Regions from separate parts of the Oribacterium sp. P9 genome, predicted to be linked through region 2. Evidence: predicted binding sites of a transcription regulator. Region 2 holds the regulator's gene; the other holds the start of a gene.
The links. The regulator Rex, encoded in region 2, represses fermentation and respiration genes when NADH is low (regulators of the CRP and FNR family bind a similar motif). The targets are predictions, from matches to a motif close to ATTGTTAANTANTTAACAAT.

Region 1: the regulator Rex is predicted to act here: its motif matches at 1,173-1,192, upstream of ACK8P7_RS09615 (flavocytochrome c).

Annotation. Positions count from the first base shown of each region.
Region 1 covers NZ_JBKEIS010000019.1:12,304-15,726, reverse strand. The annotation lists gene ACK8P7_RS09625 (HAD-IIB family hydrolase) at 1-36, opposite strand, end outside; gene ACK8P7_RS09620 (ECF transporter S component) at 46-636, opposite strand; FMN riboswitch at 846-969, opposite strand; gene ACK8P7_RS09615 (flavocytochrome c) at 1,285-3,270, shown strand.
Region 2 covers NZ_JBKEIS010000018.1:1,453-4,875, forward strand. The annotation lists gene ACK8P7_RS09360 (adenylosuccinate synthase) at 1-311, shown strand, start outside; gene ACK8P7_RS09365 (M20 family metallopeptidase) at 464-1,651, opposite strand; gene ACK8P7_RS09370 (redox-sensing transcriptional repressor Rex) at 1,879-2,535, shown strand; gene acpS (holo-ACP synthase) at 2,537-2,953, shown strand; gene ACK8P7_RS09380 (NAD(P)H-hydrate dehydratase) at 2,895-3,423, shown strand, end outside.

The DNA of each region.
Region 1 (3,423 bases), on a different contig from region 2:
CAGTGTGCCATCCACATCAAAAAACAGTGCTTTCATATATACCTATTATTTCCTTCCGTGAAGAATCGGACTGATATAAGGATATACAACAAATGTGATCACTACGTCAAGAAGTCCTTTCACGATCGTAAACGGAAGGTTGAAGCAGAGGAGGCACTGAAGGATGCTCTTCATCGATGGGATGAGTGCCTGGTAGGCTGCGAGGATGACCTCCTCCGGCATGAAGTTGTAGTAAACCGGATACACAACGAAGTAGTTGGACGGAACAGATACGAGGCCCATCACGACAGCACCGGCGAGGGAACCGAGGATGGCACCCTGCTTCGTCTTCTTATGCTGGTAGATGCCACCGGCCACCGCGGTCATCACGGCACCGAGGATGAAGTTGGAGATCTCACCGACACCGAAGCTCTGGGAAGCCATCGAGTGCAGGAGGTTCTTGATGAGCTCGATCAGGATACCAGCGACCGGACCATACGCGAAGGCACCGATCAGGGCCGGCAGATCCGAGAAGTCAAACTTGATAAAGGTCGGCATGAACATCGGGACCGGGATCTCGATGAGCTGAAGCACGAAGGCAATCGCGGACAGGATACCGACCGCGGCGATGTAACGGGTGTTTTTTACGTCTTTCATGATGTTTCTCCTCCACATTTCGTGTACTGTGTTTCTTCCGGCACGCCGGGACTGCGTCAGGCAGGCCAAAGTCCCATGCAGAAAGCCACGCGTGATTCTTCAAGTGAGTAAGGAGGCGACGTAAAATCGCTGTGCCCGCCGGGATCAGCCCGCTGCCAGCATAAAAAAGTCCCTGAGCATACACTCAGGGACAGAGATATCGTCATCACTACACTCTTCTTCCATCCAGACTATACTGTTGGTACCGGAGTTTCACCGATTCAGCCTGCCCGGGTGAGCAGGGTCGCGGACTTTACCGCCAGTGAGGAATCACACCTCGCCCTGAAGAACTATTTTTGATTACGTCTACATTCTAGCGAATCCCTCCGTGATGCGCAAGCCCTTTTTCTGGGGGCCAATGTCTACATCCTGCGCCGCCCGCCTGCTGCTGACACAGGCGCTTATTTAAAAAGCACAACTTTTTTTACTTACTAAAGCTAATTTCGTAAGTAAATAGATTTACGAAAAATTCACTCTATGCTATAGTAGTCCACGCCAATGATAAAAAAATATCAAAAGGAGCCGGATGCGCGCATCTATGCCGCTCCACTACGTATAGGCTCCGGTGTCAAGTGGAAGCATTGGCAGAAACAGAGAGAGGAAAAAGACATGAAAAAAATGAATCTGGTGCTTGGATTCGCAGCAGCTGCCAGCCTTCTGGTGACAGCGTGTGGTTCCAGCAAGACCGAGACGACGGCAGCTGCGACAGAGGCAACGACCACCGCTGCTGCGACAGAGGCAGCAGGCGAGATTCCTGCAGACGCTGTGACCGCGACCGGTACAGCGAAGGGAAACAACGGTGACGTAACGGTAGAGGTTACCATGACGAAGGATAAGCTCTACAAGATCGAGGTTACCGAGCAGCAGGAGACCGAGGGTATCGGTGATAAGGCCATCGCGGAGATCCCGGGCAAGATGATCGAGAACAACAGCGTAAAGGTAGACGCCGTTTCCGGTGCGACCAATACATCCAACGCCATCATCGAGGCTGTAAAGGCAGCGATCAAGAGCGCGGGCTTCGATCCGGCTGATTTCGAGAACGAGATCGCCACTGCTGCGAAGGCAGAGGATCAGACACTCGACGCAGATGTCGTTATCGTCGGTGCCGGCGGTGCCGGTATGACGGCAGCGATCGAGGCAGCAGACGCTGGTAAGACCGTTGTGCTCGTAGAGTCCCAGGCGATGGTCGGCGGTAACTCCGTACGTGCAACCGGTGGTCTCAATGCTGCAAAGACCAAGTGGCAGGATGAGAACGAGTTCGGTGAGGATGCCGGTGTAGAGGCGAAGCTTGCAACTGCGAAGGAGAAGTACGCAGATAACGCGGACATCACCGCACTTGCAGAGACCGTCGAGAAGCAGTACGCAGATTATCAGGCAAACCCGACCGGTTACTTCGATTCTGTAGAGCTCTTCGAGCTGGACACCATGATCGGTGGCAAGGGCCTGAACAACTTCGATCTCGTAAAGACCCTCTGCAGTGAGTCTGCAGATGCGATCGACTGGCTCGACACCATCGGCGCAGAGATGCACAACGTTGGTTCTTTCGGTGGTGCTTCCGTAAAGCGTATCCACCGTCCGGTAGATGAGAACGGCAAGACCCTCGCTGTCGGTGCTTACCTCATCCCGATCCTCGAGAAGAACATCGAAGATCGTGAGAACATCACTCTTCTTCTCGACACAACGGCTGACAAGATCCTCATGGATGGCGATCAGGCAGTTGGTATCCACGCAACCGGTAAGACCGGCAACAGCGTAACTGTAAATGCTGCTTCTGTTGTTCTTACATCTGGTGGTTTCGGTGCAAACCTTGCGATGGTTGAGCAGTACAAGCCGGAGCTCAAGGGCTTTATGACCACCAACGCACCTGGAATCCAGGGTCAGGGTATCGAGATGGCAACCGAGGTCGGTGCTGCTACCGTCGATATGGATCAGATCCAGATTCACCCGACCGTTCAGTATGACACCGCTGCACTCATCACCGAGGGTCTCCGTGGTGACGGTGCGATCCTCGTAAACGCCGAGGGTCAGCGTTTCATCGATGAGGTTGGTACACGTGATGTCGTATCTGCTGCAGAGATCGCACAGACCGACTCCTACTCATGGCTCGTTGTAGACCAGAAGATGGTAGACGCTTCTGCCGTTATCCAGGGCTACATCAAGAAGGGCTACACCGTTACCGGTGAGGATTACAAGGCACTCGCAGAGGCGATGGGCGTAGACGCTGCTGCTTTCGAGGAGACCATGACGAAGTGGAATGGCTATGTCGCTGACAAGAAGGATCCGGACTTCAACCGTACCTCCTTCGCAAACCCGCTTGATACTGCTCCATACTACGCAATCAAGGTTACCGCTGGTGTTCACCACACCATGGGTGGTGTAAAGATCAACACCTCCACCGAGGTTCTGAATGAGCAGGATGCTGTGATCCCAGGTCTCTATGCTGCCGGTGAGGTTACCGGAGGCGTACACGGTGCAAACCGTCTCGGCGGAAACGCAGTTGCAGACTTCACCGTATTCGGCCGTATCGCAGGTCAGAACGCTGCTGCCCATGCTGGCACCGCTGAGACTCCAGCCGAGACCAAGGCTGCTGCATAAGGCAGAAAACAGAACGCATAAGCCGCTCGGCTTTGCAGATATCGCTATAGGCGAAAAGAAAAAACTGTCGCGCGAGCAGATGGAAACATCTGCTTGCACGGCAGTTTTTCTTTTTAAAAAGGCACTCTCCACTCGGAGGGTGCCTTTTAAAAT
Region 2 (3,423 bases):
CCGAGGTCGCACTGACCGTCCTCGATGTACTCGGCTACCTGAAGGAGATCAAGGTCTGCGTAGGCTATGAGATCGATGGTAAGGTAACCACCGACTTCCCGGTTACACCGCTCCTTAACAAGGCAAAGCCGGTCTATGAGACCCTGCCGGGCTGGAACTGCGACATCCGCGGCATCAAGAACTATGACGAGCTTCCGGAGAACTGTAAGAACTACATCGACTTCATCGAGAAGCACATCGAGACCCCGATCACCATGGTTTCCAATGGTCCGGAGAGACACGAGATTCTGAAGAGAACCCCGAAGATCTGATCGCGTGACAAATACTAGTATAAACGAGGCGCCCATTGCATCACTGCAATGGGCGCCTCGTTTTTATGGGTATAGATGAAGGGGTACGATGTGTTATACTCCGACCCGAAGATCAGGGATCGGAGTGGGAGATATCCGGGCCGAACCCGAAATTACTTAGCGGCCTGATTTTCCTTTTCAAGCGTCGTTCTGAATTCTTCCTTTATGTCTGCGAGCAGTGCCGGCTCGGTGATGAGCTCATACGCGGCACCGGCCAGGATCTTCGCACCGTAGAAGATTGCCTTGTGTGCTTCCTCGGTTTTACCGGCGTCGAGATATGCCTGGGAGTGCGCGGTCGAACCCTCCGGAACGAAGGCGATGCGGGCACAGGTACCAGGTACACGGCGCATGACATTGCCGAAATCCGTCGAACCGGTCTGCGCTCTCGGCGGGGCGATCCGCGGTGCGCCGATCTCTTCGGCCTGCTTCATCACGAGATCGTTCAGTCGGATGACCGGAATCTTATTATCGACTTCCTTCTCGCGGATGATTTCCACCTCGGTTTCGGTCATCATCGCCGCGCCCTGGAGAATCTTTTCGAAGCGTGTGCAGACGTTGTCGAGGTAAGCGCGGTTATAGGAACGCACGTAGAAGCTCGCCTCCGCATAGGCCGGCACGACATTGGCCGGTGTGCCGCCGCAGTTGGTGACTGTATAATGGATCTTCACGTCGGATGCGACGTGCTCACGTAAAAACTCAACGCCCTGGAAGGCGAGGATGAGGCCATCCAGCGCACTGCGACCCTTTTCCGGGCGGAGCGCAGCGTGCGCACTGGTGCCGTGGTAGATTACCTTATACTTCGAGTTCGCGAGAGACTTCACATCCACCTGCGTATTCGGACCGCCGTGCATCATGAAGGCCACGTCGAGATCGGTGAAATCGCAGCCGTTCCGGATCATCTGGATCTTGCCGCTGATGCTTTCCTCGGCAGGGGTTCCGTAGACCGTGATGGTATAGGCCTGGTCCAGGTCTGCTTCTTTTAATGCCTTCGCCGCAGCGAGGATGGATGGACCCTGCAGATGATGACCGCAGGCGTGTCCGAGGCCTGGAAGCGCGTCATACTCACAGAGCAGTCCGATGTTCGGGCCGCCGTTCCCGTGGTGATAGACTGCCTTAAATGCGGTCGGGACACCCGCAATGCCGGTTTCGACCTCGAAGCCTTCGCGCATAAGCCACTGTGTCAGAACGTCAAGGGCATGAAACTCCTCCATGCCGGTTTCCGGGTGATCGAAGATATCGTCGGCCATCGCGATCAGCTCTTCCCGAACGCCATCGATCGTTTGAAATAATCTTTCCTTCAAATTAAAAGCACCTCCGTTTTTTGATGAGCCCATTATACAGGGCAGCGGAAGTGCTTGTAAAATATAGAAAACAAAAGATTATTATTTATACTTATTTAACAATATATTTGTTAAGAATTCTACAACTTGCCTTTGACATCTATTTCACAGGATTGTATAATTTAGAACGAAATCTATGATTTTGTATGCAATATCTACAAAATCATATCACAGGAGAGCGCATTAACATGGCAAAGAAAGAAATATCACAGGCGGTTATCCAGAGACTTCCTAGATATTATCGATATCTCGAGGATCTCATGGATCAGGGGATCGAGCGCATTTCGTCGAACGAATTAAGTAAGCGGATGAAGCTCACGGCGTCGCAGATCCGTCAGGACCTCAATAACTTCGGCGGCTTCGGTCAGCAGGGCTACGGCTACAACATCCGAAATCTGCATGATGAGATCGCGAAGATCCTGAACATCGATGAGGAGCATGAGATGATCATCGTCGGAGCCGGTCACTTAGGACAGGCACTGGCGAACTATACAAATTTCCGAAAGCGCGGCTTCATCGTAAGAGCTATCTTCGATCAGGACCCGACGGTTATCGGTACCCGGGTAGGCGATGTCGAGGTGCTTCCGATGGAGAAGATCGATGAGGTCGTGAAGGCATCCAATGTCAAGATGGCAGCGGTCTGCATCCCGAAGACACCGGCCGTGAAGGTAGTCGAGCAGCTGATCGCCGACGGCGTCGTTGGTATCTGGAACTTCGCGCACGTCGATCTCGAGGTTCCGGATGATGTCGTCATCGAGAACGTGCATCTCTCCGAGTCGCTGATGCGTCTCAGCTACCGTATGGGTGAAGCCTACGGACGGAAAGAAGCGGAGGACGAGGCATAAGATGGTGATCGGTATCGGCACCGACATCCTGGAAATCAGCCGTATCGAAAGTACCCGGCGAACAGGCACGGAGACTCGTATTTTTACGGAGCATGAGCGCCGGCAGGCATCTGGAAGAGATTCCATGCTTGCCGGTGATTTTGCATGTAAGGAGGCGGTCGCGAAGTGCTTCGGCACCGGCTTCCGCGGCTTCCGCCCGATCGACGTCGAGGTGCTCCGGGATGAACTCGGGAAACCCTATGTCGTGCTTCACGGCGCTGCCCGCACACTGTATGACGAGCTGGGCGGACGCTCGATTCAGGTCTCGATCTCCGACACGAAGGAGCTCGTCATCGCATTTGCCATACTGGAGGGCACAGATGGACACAGACAAGACGACCTATCTCAGGAAGATTCCGGCACGCCGGAGCGACAGTAATAAGGGAACCTACGGAAAGATCCTCGTGGCCGCCGGCTCGGAGGGCATGTGTGGTGCCGCTTACCTCGCCGGTCTCGCCGCCTATCGCAGCGGCGCCGGCCTCGTGCGCATCCTGACCCCTGCGTCGAACCGCCTCATCGTGCAGTCCCTGCTTCCGGAGGCGATCTTCACCGGCTACGATTCGGACAGTAATTTCCGGGTCCTGTCCGAGGCCAATGTCTCCTGGGCGGACATCCTCGTGCTGGGGCCAGGTCTCGGCACCGAGGCGCTGAGCGTGACGCTCGTTCGCGAGCTGCTGCAGGCCATCGCAGCGCAGTGTGATGCAACGCCGTCGAAATGGCTTGGGAAATTCCCGCTTCTGCTGATCGACGCAGACGGCCTCAATATCCTGAGCGTCCGTCCGGAGCTCATGCAGCTCGTCGACCAGATCGCACGGCAGATCCCGGTGGTCGTCACGCCACACCCGATGG